DNA from 2 places in the Thiomonas sp. TH-17 genome. Region 2 is predicted to be linked to the other one. Evidence: predicted binding sites of a transcription regulator. Region 2 holds the regulator's gene; the other holds the start of a gene.

Region 1 (6,394 bases), on a different contig from region 2:
CGGCGGTGGGCACGGCGTGGGCCTGGGTGCCCGCGGGCATGCGGTACCAGCCGGGGTCGCGGTAGTCGCCGCTGGCGAGGTCGTCGCGCACTTTGAGCACGCTGAACATGCCGCCCATTTCCACCGAGCCGTAAGGGCCGCGCCCGGTCATCATGGGCAGGGTGTTGTCGGGCAGGGGCATGTCCATCTCGGCCATTTCGGCCATACCCTGGCTGCCCATGGCCATGTAGTCGGGCAGCAGCTTTTGCAGCGCGGGGGTGAGGTCGTCCTGCTGCACGCCAATCATCGTCGGCACGCTGTGGCCCATGGCGTTCATGGTGTGGTGCGACTTGTGGCAGTGGAAGGCCCAGTCGCCGGGGTTGTCGGCGATGAACTCGATGGCGCGCATCTGCCCCACGGCAATGTCCACCGTCACTTCGGGCCAGCGCGCGCTCTTGGGTACCCAGCCGCCATCGGTGCCCGCCACCTCGAACACATGGCCGTGCAGGTGGATGGGGTGGTTGGTCATGGTGAGGTTGCCCATGCGGATGCGCACGCGCTCGCCGGTGCGCGCCACCAGCGGGGCGATGCCGGGGAAGGCGCGGCTGTTCCAGGTCCAGAGGTTGAAGTCGAGCATGGTGTTGACCTTGGGCACGCTCGATCCGGGGTCGATGTCGTAGGCGTTGATGAGAAAGGCGTAGTCGCGCGCCACCGCCATCTGCCGCGGGTTTTTGGGGTGAACGATGAACAGGCCCATCGCGCCCATCGCCATTTGCACCATCTCGTCGGCGTGCGGGTGGTACATGAAGGTGCCGCCCTTGCGCAGCTCGAATTCATAGACGAAGGTCTGGCCGGGCGCGATCTGCGGTTGCGTCAGCCCGCCCACGCCGTCCATGCCGTTGGGGAGGATGAGGCCGTGCCAGTGCACCGTGGTGTGCTCGGGCAGTTTGTTGGTGACGAACAGGCGCACGCGGTCGCCTTCCACCGCTTCGATGGTCGGGCCGGGACTCGATCCGTTGTAGCCCCAGAGCTTGGCCGTCATGCCGGGCGAAATTTCGCGCACCACGGGTTCGGCGACGAGATGGAATTCCTTCACGCCGTCTTTCATGCGGAAGGGCAGGCTCCAGCCGTTGAGGGTGACGACCGGGTTGTAGGGTCGGCCGGTCTGGGGGTGCAGCGGGGCGGCGGTCTCGGCGCTGCTGTATTGATGGGGTTCGGGAGCGGCGGCCAGTGCGTTGCGGCTGGCGGCGCCTGCGGCGACGAGGGCCGCGGCAGCGCCGAGAAAATGGCGTCGGGTATTCATGGAGAGCATCCTTTGATCTGGGGCTTCAGTGCCCCGGGGCGGCGGGGGTGGCGGCGTTGGCAGAAGCGGCGTCGGGCAGGGCGCTCGGGCCTGCGTCCACGCCGAGCTGGGCGGCCTGCCAGGCGGCGTCGGCCAGCCAGTAATTGCGCTGCGCGGAGATGGCCTCGCGCACCGCCTGCACCTGCGTCTGCGCAGCGGCGACGAGCTGGAAGACGCCGATGAGCATGCCGTTGTAGCGAAGCTGGCTCTCATCGAGCACGGTCTGCGCCAGGGGCACGATTTGTTCGCGGCCGAGGCTCTGCTGCTGCCAGGCGTTGCCACGCAGGGCGTCGGCCTCGCGCAGTTGCGAGGCGGCGCGGCGCGCGGTGGCGATGGCGCGGTTGCGCGCCGCGAGCACGCGGTCGGCGGCGGCGCTGCGGCGGGCGTCGCCCAGATCGAACAGCGGCAGCGGCAGGCTGAGGTCGAAGCCGTTTTGCGGCGGCGCGTCGCTATAGATCTTGCGCAGGCCGCCGAGTTCGACATGCTCGATCAGGCTGGTGTGACGCGCCAGCCCCGCAGCTTGTGCTGTGGCCGTGTAGTCGGCGCGGGCGAGCTGCACGTCGAGACGGTTATCGAGCGCAGTTTGCAGCGCCATCGGTGCGGCTGCGGGCGGCTGCTTCGACACCTCCGGCAGTTGCGTCGGCAGAACGAGGCGGGCGGCTTGCTCTGCCGACAACCCCAGCGCCTGCACCAGCGCTTCGCGGCTTTGCGTGGCGGCCAGTTCGGCGCGGCTCAGGCGAAGCTGGCTGTCGGCGGCGAACAGCCCTTGCTGCGCCGCGTCGAGCTTGGTGAAGTTGCCCGCTTGCCGCATGCGCCCGGCCAGAATGGCGGTGGCCTTGGCCGCTTCCAACACATCGCGGTCGTAGGCGGCAGTTTGCTGCGCCGCTACGGCGCGAACCCAACTCAGCCGCGCCTGCGCCGCCGTGCGCAGCACCGCGCGGGCGAGGCTGAGCCGAAGCTGCGTCTGCTGCGCGTCGTTCAGGCGCGAGCGCGTGGGCAAGGTGAGCAGATCGAGCAGGCCGAAGCTCAGGCTGCGGGTGATCTCCACCCCGCCGCCACCGATGAGCAGGCGCTCGAAACCGAAAACCGGGTTGGCCAGCCGGGCGCTTTGCGTGGAGTCGGCCGAGTCGGCCTGCGCCTGCGCGATCAGCGCCTGCAACGCCGGGCTGCCGAGCAGGGCGATGCGCACCGCGTCGTCGGCAGACAAGGGTTTGGACAGTAGCGCGTCGATCTGCGCCTGCGCATCTTGCTGCTGCGCGGGGTCGCGCAGCAAGTGCAGCGGCGTGCCGGTATGGGGCTGGGTAATGACGTTGACGGCCTGTAGCGACTGCCGGGTTTGCAAGGGCGCGCAGGCCGCCAGCAGCGCTGCTGCGGCCAGGGGGGCGAGCCGCAGCGTCCGCAGGCGTGCCTGCGGTCTGGGTTGTTTCCACATGAAAAGACACCTCATTCGAGCCGCGACAGCGCGCGGCGACACGATGCGCAGCACAAGTCTTGCGACCCGCGCTGCAACCGGGAATCAAACGGGGGTCAGGCTCTGGGTGGGCGCTGCAGGGCGCGCAGATCGGCGCTGTGCCACGCGGTGTTGGCGGTGGAGGGGCGCGAGTGCTGCGCGGCGTCGGCCAGCAGCAGGGTAAAGGCCGGGGGCTGAGCCACGGCCAGATGGCAGATCACGCAATGCTGATGATCGTGAGAGCCGCAATCGGCTCGGGCGGTGGCGTTGACGTGGCAGCCCGGCATCGCTTCCGACGGGTCTTGCGCTGTCGCCACAGAGTGCAGACCCGCCATTGAGGCCATCATTGAGGTCATGTCATGCGCCTGCGCCGTGGTCTGGGCCGGGGTTTGCACCCCGTCGCCCAGATTCATGCTGACCTGCGCCCAGCCGCGCAGAGGCAGCAAGACGAGCAGCAAGACCAGAATGGGGCGCAGCAAGCGAGACATGCAACAAAGTTTAACCTAAGAATTCGCGCGCACACTGCCGTCATCAAACCCCCACAGGGCATGCGGAAAATGGGTTTCCGCCCCGGCCCGGCAGGGAACTATTGGTTTTTAGCACTCTCTTACTGTGAGTGCTAATATCAGACACAAACAGGAGGATTCCATCCATGACCCACACTCAGTCAGCCGCAATTGTTCTGCGCCCGGCCCAGGTCGATGGCGCGTTTCCGCTCGCCTTGCCCAGTCTGGGCAACCTGGACGCCTACATCAGCGCCGTCAACCGCCTGCCCATGCTCAGCGCGGAGGAAGAGGCGCGGCTGGCGCGCACCTGGCGCGAGCAGGGAGACAAGGACGCGGCGGGCAAGCTGGTGCTGTCGCACCTGCGGCTGGTGGTGTCCACGGCGCGTCAATATCTGGGCTACGGCCTGCCGCATGCCGACCTCATTCAAGAGGGCAATATCGGCCTGATGAAGGCGGTCAAGCGTTTCGACCCGGCGCACGGCGTGCGGCTTGTGAGCTACGCCCTGCACTGGATCAAGGCCGAGATTCACGAATACATTCTGCGCAACTGGCGGCTGGTGAAGGTGGCCACGACCAAGGCGCAGCGCAAGCTGTTTTTCAATCTGCGCTCGATGAAAACGGCCAACGCCGGCATGAACGAGGCGCAGATCGACGACATGGCGCAGGCGCTCAACGTCAAGCGCGAAGATGTGATCGAGATGGAAAGCCGCATGGGCGGTGCCGACATCGCGCTCGACCCCACGGTGGAGGATGGCGAAGAGAGCTACGCGCCCATTTCCTATCTGGCCGACAACACGCAGGAGCCGATGGCCGTGCTCGAAGCGCGCAGCCACGATCGGTTGCAGGTCGAAGGGCTGGAGAGCGCGCTGGAATTGCTCGACGCCCGCAGCCGCGCCATTGTCGAGCAGCGCTGGCTGCAGGTGAATGATGACGGCAGCGGCGGCAAGACCCTGCACGAACTGGCCGCCGAATACGGCGTGTCGGCCGAGCGCATCCGACAGATCGAGGTGGCGGCCATGAAGAAAATGCGCAAGTCGCTGGCCGAGTTCGCCTGATTGAACTAGAAAGCGAAACGCAAAAAAGCCCGTCGAAAGACGGGCTTTTTTGTTGACCGAAGCGCTCGGAACGGTGCGACGCTTCAGCCCGCAGCAGATTTCAGCCGCCGTGCATGCACTGATCGACAAAGGCTTTTTCCTTCTCGCCCGTCAGGCCCTGGGCCTTGGCTTTTTCCATGCACATCTCTTTCGACGGGGCCGCATTGGCTGCCGATTCGGAGGCATACGCGCTGGACATGCCGACCGAGGCGACAAGCAATGCGGCGGCCAGGGTCTGGGCGATCTTGTTCGAAGAAAGGGGGGTGGATAGGTTCATATCTGACTCCTTGAATCAATGGCGCGGACTGAAGTGCCCGCTGCTGCTCTTTTGCAAGCCCTGTGCCATTTGAAAAAATTTTAATGAAATCATATAGATATCATTTATTTATCTGGAAACTTGGCAGATCTGGCGTTGGTGCCGCGCTTACGGGGGTTGGGAGTGTCTGTCGCGGGCGACAGCTGAGACGGTTTATCCGTTTGCGATTGATTTGACGGCGCTTTTTTGTCCCGGATTGCCGACAACGGAGAGCGGCCCGCTCAGTGCTGCGCCACTTGCAGGAGGGCGGGGCGGGTGTCGCCGCCAGGCGACGGTTGGACTTGTCGGGTGGGTGGCTCAGGCGCGCCAGCGGCGCACGGCACGCTGCAGCGCCGCCCATTGCGTTTTGCGTTGGGCGGTGTCGCGGGCAGGGGCGTAGCGCCAGAGTTCGAGTTGAAGCAAAAGCGCGCGGGCCGACTGCAAGGTCTGCTGTGACAGGGTGTTTTCGCCGGGGCTGACTCGCTTGAGTCGGGCAGACAGGGTGCGGGGCGGGGTAGAGGGTTCGCTGTCGATGCCGACCTGCTCCAGCTTGCTGCGCAGCAGGGTGTAGGTCTGCGTCCAGGGATCGTGCCGACGGCGCTCCAGCGCCAGAAACGCGCCGCCGATGGCGGTGGCCACCAGCAGGGTGGCGATGGCCAGCGCGGCCAGGGTGGCCATGTCGGGCTGGTGCAGGCCGAGCTTGTTCAGCAGGTCGAGCTGGCGCTGGCTGCCGTAGTGCAGCACCCACTGGTTCCACGTGTTGTTGAGCGCGTCCCACTGGTTGCGCAGTTGCAGCAGGAATGCGGCATCGCGCGGGCCGAGCGCGGCGACGCCCAGCAAGGGCTCGCGCGAGGCGAGGGTGGCGCCGCTGCGGTCGATGCGCGCCGGGTCAACGGCGGCGGTGGGGTCGGCGCGCACCCAGCCGCGTTCGGGCAGCCAGTATTCGGCCCAGGCGTGGGCGTCGCTCTGGCGCACCACCCAGGTGTCGTCCACCGGGTTGAAGCGGCCGCCCTGGTAGCCGGTGACGATGCGTGCGGGAATGCCGGCGGCCCGCATCACCACGACAAAAGCCTGCGCGTAGTGTTCGCAAAAACCGGCGCGGCGGTCGAACAGAAATTGGTCCACGCCGTCGCGCCGGTCGTAGGTGCCGGGGTTGAGGGTGTAGCGGAAGGGCTCGGCGCGAAACATCTGCAGCAGGGCTTGCGCGACGAAGGCGCCGCCCTGTCCGGCCGCCTTGGCTTGCGTGGCCAGTTGCCTGCCCAGCGCCACGCTGCGCGGATCGAAACCCGCAGGCAGGGCTTCGTCGGCGCGCAGGGCGGGGCTGAATTGCGTGGGGCCGTATCGGAACTGGGGTGACGATTCGACGGTGTAGCGCGAGAGATGATCGAGCGGCCGCCCGGTGACGAGTTGCAGGTCGGGCAACCACTGCACCCTATATCCCTCGATCTTGGGCGCCGCCACTGGCGCGTCGAGCGCGAAGACGAAGGTCTGCTGCGTGGGCTGCAGGGTGACGGTGTAGCGCACGGGCGGGCCGCTCAGGTGCAGATCGGCGGGCGGGGTGAGGGTGGCGCGGTCGCGCTGGCGCGGGTTGGGCAGCCACACGCCGTTGTCGTACAAGCTCAGTACCGGGCCGCGCCAGTAAAGCTCGCGGTCAGGCGGCCGCGGGCCGTGGAACACCACGCGAAAGGCGACTGAATCGTCTCGCGCCAACTCGGCGATCTGCCCGGG
Region 2 (6,394 bases):
GCAGCAGCCGTCCCACGGTTTGCGCCACGGCGCCGCCGATGCCTGCATCGACCTCGTCGAAAATCAGGGTGTCGGTGTCTTGCAGGGCGCTGGTGGTCACGGCGACGGCCAGGGCGATGCGCGACAGCTCGCCGCCGCTGGCCACCTTGCCCAGCGCCCGCAGCTCCGCGCCGGGATGCGCCGCCACCTGCAGTTCCACCGCCTCGGCCCCGCGCGCGCCCACGACATCGAGCGGGGTGAGCGCCACGTCGAAGCGCCCGCCGGGCATGCCCAGTTCCTGCATGGCCGCCTGCACCGCCTTGGCCAGTTGCTGCGCGGCCTTGCGGCGTTTGGCGCTGAGCTTGGCCGCCGCCTTCTGCAGCGCGGCCTGCGCGGCCTGTTCGGCGCTTTCCAGCGCGGGCAGGTCGATACTGCGGTCGAGCTGCTGGAGTTTGTCGCGCAGGGCGTGATGGGTTTGCGGCAGGTCGGCCGCCGCCACGCGATGCTTGCGCGCGAGGTTCATCCAGCCCGAGAGCCGGGCGTCGAGTTCGGCCAGGCGCTGCGGGTCGGCCTCGGTGCGCTCGGCCAGGCGGCGCAGCTCGTGGCTGAGATCGCTCAGGCTGGTTTGCGCCGCGTCGATCTGCTGCACCAGCGGCTGCAGCCCGGCATCGACCTGCGCCGCCCGCTCCAGCGCCTGCTGCGCCTGCGCCAGCAAAGACAACGCACTCACATCCTCGCCGTCAAGCGCACCCTGCGCCAGAGCGAAGTCTTCAAGCAGACTGCTGACATGCGCCAGTCGTTTGTGTTCGCCCTCCAGCGCGACCCACTCGCCCTCGGCGGGACGCAGGCGGTCGAGTTCTTCGCACTGCCACTGCAGGCGCTCGCGTTCTTCGGCCAGCGCGCCAACGTCGCCCCTGGCCTGCTGCAAGGCCGCATCGGCATCGCGCCACTGGGCCCAGGCGAGCGCGACGGCCCGGGCTTCGTCTTGCGCCCCGGCGTAGCCGTCGAGCAGGTGGGTGACGACTTCGCGCCGCACCAACCCCTGATAGGCGTGCTGACCATGAATGTCCACCAGCCACTCCCCCGCGGCCTTGAGTTGCGCGGCGGTGGCCGGGCTGCCGTTGAGAAAGCCGCGCGACTTGCCCTGCGCGTCGATCACACGGCGCAGCAGCAGCGTGTCGGCCTCGGCGGCGAATCCCTGCTCGTCCAGCCAGGCGGCCAGCGGCGGGCTCAGGCTGAACTCGGCGCTGATCTCTGCGCGCTGCGCCCCCGCGCGCACCACACTGCTGTCGGCGCGCTCGCCCAGAGCGAGCTTGAGCGCGTCGATCAGGATGGATTTGCCCGCGCCGGTTTCTCCGGTGAGCACGGTGAAGCCCCCCGCCAGATCGATATCGAGCTCGGGAACGATGACAAAGTCGCGCAAATGCAGATGCAGCAGCATGGCTCAGGGGAAAAGACGCAAATATTCAGGATTCATCGGGCACTTCATGCCAATGAAGTTTTCGGCGCAGGGTGGAGAAATAGCTCCAACCCGGCGGGTGGAGAAACACGCAGCGATGCGGCGCCTGCCCGATTCGGATGCGGTCGCCGCCGATCAGCTCGGCATAGCTCTGCATGTCGAAGTTCACGCTCACATCGCGCGGCGTGACCACCTCGATCACGATCTCGGCGCCGCCCGGCAGCACGATGGGTCGGTTCGACAGGGTATGCGGCGCAATCGGCACCAGCACCACACCGTCCACACTGGGGTACAGAATGGGCCCGTAGGCCGACAAGGCATAGGCCGTGGAGCCCGTCGGCGTGGCGACGATCAGGCCGTCCGCGCGCTGCACATACATGAAGCGCCCGTCCACCTCCACCTTCAGTTCCACCAGCCCCGACGCGCCGTTGCGGTTGACCACCACATCATTCACCGCGATGGCGTTGAAAATGGTCTGCCCCGCACGCTCCACCGCCCCGCTGAGCATGGCGCGCTCCTCGCGCTCGAAGTCGCCGGCCATCAGACCGTCGATCGCAGGCTCCCACTCGCTGTCGGCGATATCGGTCATGAAGCCCAGCCGTCCGGCGTTGATGCCCACCAACGGCACATTCAGCGGAGCCAGCCTGCGCGCCGCGCCCAGCATGGTGCCGTCGCCGCCCAGCACCACCGCCACCCAACCGCCCTGCGCGGTGCGCTCGGCCAGCTCGCTGCTGCGCAGCACCGGGTAAGGCAACTCGGTGTGCTGCGCGGTAAGCTCGCCCACCCAGACCTCCACCCCGGCCCGGCTCAGCCGCGCGGCAATCTCGCCAAGTTTGCGCTGCGCCTGCGGCGCCTGATACTTGCCGATCAGCAAGACCTGCTGGAACACGGTACGGGGCATGGGATTCAAAGGTGAGGCACGGCGGAGAACACCGCTATGGCGGCAAATTACAGCACAGGCGCAAGTCCAGCGTAGCGCGTTGCGCCCGCGCGCCGTCTGCGCCCTAAAATTTGCGCATGGACGAACGCGCCCGACTGCTTCTCAAGACCCTGATCGAACACTACATCGCCGACGGTCAGCCGGTGGGTTCGCGCACGCTGTCGCGCGCTTCGGGGCTGGAGTTGTCCGCGGCCACCATCCGCAACGTCATGGCCGATCTCGAAGACATGGGCCTGATCGCCAGCCCGCACACCTCGGCCGGGCGCATTCCCACCCCGCGCGGCTACCGGGTGTTTGTCGACGCCATGCTCACCGCCCAGCCGCAGATGCCAACCGACCTGCTGCCGCAGACGCTGCAACAGCACATCGACACCGCCCCGCCGCAGCAGGTGATGATGCGGGCGGCGCAGCTCATGTCCAGCCTGTCGCAATTCGTCGGCGTGGTGCTGGCGCCGCAGCGCAGCGCCGCGTTTCGCCACATCGAATTTCTGCAGTTGAGCGAACACCGCATTCTGCTCATCATCGTCAGCCCCGAGGGCGATGTGCAAAACCGCATGCTGCACTGGCCGCACGCCCTCAGCCAGAACGAGCTCAACACCGCAACCAACTACCTCAACGCCCATTTTTCCGGCCTGAGTTTTGAGCAGGTCGCGCAAAAGCTCGGCAGCGAGGTGGAACACCTGCGTAGCGAACTCGTCGCCCTCATGCAGGCCGGCGTGCAGGCCGGCAGTCAGGCGCTGCAGCAACCGCAAGATCAGGTCGTCATCTCCGGACAACAACAATTGCTCGGCATCGGCGACTTTGCGGGCAATCTAGGCAAGCTGCGCCAGCTCTTCGATCTGTTCGAACAAAAAGCCCAGTTACTCAAGCTGATGGACGCCTCCGCCCGCGCCGATGGCGTGCGCATCTACATCGGCGGCGAGAGCGAGGCCGTGCCATTCGAAGAACTCTCCGTCATCACCGCGCCCTACGCGGCAGACGGCAAAGTGGTCGGCACCCTGGGCGTCATCGGCCCCACCCGCATGGCCTACGACCGCATGATCCAGATCGTGGACATCACCTCCAAGCTGGTGGGCAATGCGTTGAGCCAGCGGTGATTCGCCGCCCAAAAAGAAGAAACACGGAAAACCCCTCTCCCGCTTGCGGGGGAGGTTGGGAGGGGGCTAGTTGTCAAGCGAAGCCCGAAGCGAAATCATCGCACCAGCAGCACCGGCACCGTGGTGGACGCCACCACCTTGCTCGCCACCGACCCCATGACGAAGCCCTTGAGCGCCGAATGGCCGTGCGTGCCCATGATGAGCAGGTCGGGTTGCAGGCGCGCCACCTCGGCGGCGATCTGTTCGGCCGGGTCGCCCACCACATGGCGAGACTCAAACGCCAGCCCGGCCTGCTTCAGCGCGCCTTCTGCGGGTGCCAGCGCCTGTGCGCTGACGTCGCGGTAATACTCATCCAGCGTCGCCTTGCTCAGTTGCGCACGCGCCAGCGGCGTGCCGATAGGCAGCGCCACAGTCAGCAGAGTGATTCTCGGCGGCTCTTTGTACTGTCGCGCCTGCTGCACCAGAACTAGCGCAGCCCGCGCGGTGTAAGTCGATCCGTCAACCGGTAGAACGATGTGCATTGGACAACCCTCCCTTTACGGGCATTATGCCTGCCGCAACACGGTCACTCTGTACCCATTGACGATAAATTCAGACGAAAAAAAGCCGCCCGAAGGCGGCTTTCAAAGCAGTTGCTAAACAGCTTGCGCTGATCAGAACTTGTGACGGATGCCCAGGGCGAAGCCGTTGGAGCCCGTGTTGGCAACACCAGCGTTGGTGCTCGCATTGCTGTTCGCAACGATGGCAGCGCCATTGCTGTTGCTGATGTGCGAATACGAGGTGTACAGGTTGGTGCGCTTGGACAGGGAGTAGGTGTAGCCGATTGCTGCTTGCTTGGCTTGCGGAGCAGAAGCGGGCGAGCCCATATCGTTCTTGTACACGCTGTAGGAAGCCAGAATGGCGCCCGGGCCAACAGGCACGGTGGCACCCAGCATCCACTGTTTCTGGCTGCCAGAGATGCCATCAGCCTTAAGGTTGGAGTACAGACCAACAACCTTGGCGATGCCGAAGTCATAGCCGCCGAAGATGTCGTACATCTTGGCCTTGGCACCTTGTGACAGACCGAAGTTTTGCATATTGCTGATTTGCGAATAATCCACACCAGCAGTGATCGGGCCGTTGTTGTAGTTGCCGCTCAGCCAGTAAGCGCGGCTGGTGCTGCCAGCCGTGTTGATCGGATCGTTGGCAGCGCCCACGTTGAACGTGTAAGCCAGAGTGGCGTGGAAGCCCGAGAAATTAGGCGTCACATAGGCCAGGGTTTGATTGGCACGGTTCAGATTGGCCACACCGTTTTGGGTCAGCAGCGAAGTGTTGCCAATGCTGCCGGTCAGGCCAAAGCTAAACGGGTCGATAGCGACCTGGTTTTGATACGCCGGGTTGTAAAGACGGCCACCCACGACGGTACCGAAGTTGCCGGTCAGGCCGACATAAGACTGGCGCTGCATGAAGCCGCCACCCGAGCAGTAGCCGCTGGAGTTGCCGCCAGTGACGTTGGTGCCCGCTGCGCAGAAGCCGGTTTCAGCATTGAAAATGGCGCTCAGGCCGCCGCCCAGGTCTTCCTTGCCCTTCAGGCCAATACGGGAAGGCGACTGGATGCCTGACTGCAGGCCGGTGAAGCTGGCGGAATCCGTCGCACCAGCGTTGGAAGGCTTGACGCCGGTGTAATGGGCAACGCCCATGTCAACAATGCCGTACAACTGAACGCTGTCAGCAGCGAATGCCGAACTGCTGAAAGCACCGATAACGGCGAGGGCGAGTAGTGATTTTTTCATTGAGCATCTCCAGGTTGTAAAGGGCCAGCTTGAGACAAGCCGGTAAAGAGACGGGCGACAGAGTTTTGCTCTGCTGTGCCCAGCTCGTCGCAGACCTAAAGCATTCCGCTTCCGAGACCTCAACAATTTAGCAGTGCATCAGCGGTGATGCATATGGCAAGAGCAATTACCTCAAGGTTTTGTTGCCAACCAACAACAAAAACAGCCCGCGAGCGGGCTGTAAGTTCTGGCAGTCCGCCTGCACTCCGGCAGGCGGACTGGGTATTCAGGCAATTAGCAAGTCTGATCGACCAACCTTGATCAGAACGAATGCAGGATGCCCACAGCGAAACCACTGGAACCCTGGCCAACGACGCCAGAGTTGCCATTGGTTGCGGTGTTGACAGCAAGCGCCGTACCCGCACGGTTGGCCGCAGCCGCATCGTTGTTGATGTGCGCGTACGAGGTGTACAGCATGGTGCGCTTGGACAGGTTGTAGCTGTAGCCGATGGCGTACTGCTTGGCGGTTGAAGTGCTCATGCTGGTGCCGGTGGCTGACAGCGAGTTGCCGTACTGGCCGTAGGACACCATGACGTTGCCGGCACCGACGGGCGCGTTGGCGCCGATCAGCCAGGACGAGTCGTGGCCGGTGAAGTAATCAGCCGTGCCGCGCTCGTAAATGGCCATCAGGTTGGCCAAGCCGACGTTATAGGAGCCGAACAGTTGCCACACCTTGTAGGCGCCGTCGCTGTTGGTGCCCGTGAGGTTGTTCACCTTGGTGTAGTTGGCGCCGACAGTTGCCACATTGCCGAAGGCGTAGTTGCCGTCGAGAGACAGCAGCGTCGGCTTATTGCCTGCGGTGTTGATTGGGGCAGTTGCGGCGCCGGTGTTGAAGGAATAGTCGGCACGTACCGTCAGGCCAGCCAGCGAGGGCGAGATATAGGTGATGGTCTGGTTGCTGCGCAGCAAGGAGCCAACGGCGTTGCCATTGTCACCAAAAACACCGAGGCTGAAGTTGGAGTAAGCCCCGGTAAAGCCTGCCTGAAACGGATCGTAGTTGATCTCGTTGGTGAACATGCTGGTGAAGTAACGGCCCATTTGCACGGTACCGAAGCTGCCTTGCAGGCCAAGCATCGTGGTACGGCCCATGAAGCTGCCGCCGGTGCAA

Evidence for each region. Region 2 encodes HrcA, which represses chaperone genes, less so after heat shock. Its sites were predicted from a motif close to TTAGCACTCNNNNNNNNNGAGTGCTAA; they were not measured.
Region 1: a site for HrcA is predicted at 3,368-3,394, ahead of rpoH (RNA polymerase sigma factor RpoH). Genes of this name have one in related genera too.

The regions. Positions count from the first base shown of each region.
Region 1 is NZ_JBYCKI010000002.1:7,328-13,721, reverse strand. It holds gene AC2VLV_RS00205 (multicopper oxidase family protein) at 1-1,282, opposite strand, end outside; gene AC2VLV_RS00200 (TolC family protein) at 1,308-2,753, opposite strand; gene AC2VLV_RS00195 (hypothetical protein) at 2,849-3,259, opposite strand; gene rpoH (RNA polymerase sigma factor RpoH) at 3,424-4,332, shown strand; gene AC2VLV_RS00185 (hypothetical protein) at 4,433-4,648, opposite strand; gene AC2VLV_RS00180 (transglutaminase TgpA family protein) at 4,985-6,394, opposite strand, start outside.
Region 2 is NZ_JBYCKI010000005.1:6,225-12,618, reverse strand. It holds gene recN (DNA repair protein RecN) at 1-1,420, opposite strand, end outside; gene AC2VLV_RS00415 (NAD kinase) at 1,446-2,339, opposite strand; gene hrcA (heat-inducible transcriptional repressor HrcA) at 2,456-3,475, shown strand; gene AC2VLV_RS00405 (universal stress protein) at 3,571-3,996, opposite strand; gene AC2VLV_RS00400 (porin) at 4,129-5,247, opposite strand; gene AC2VLV_RS00395 (porin) at 5,548-6,394, opposite strand, start outside.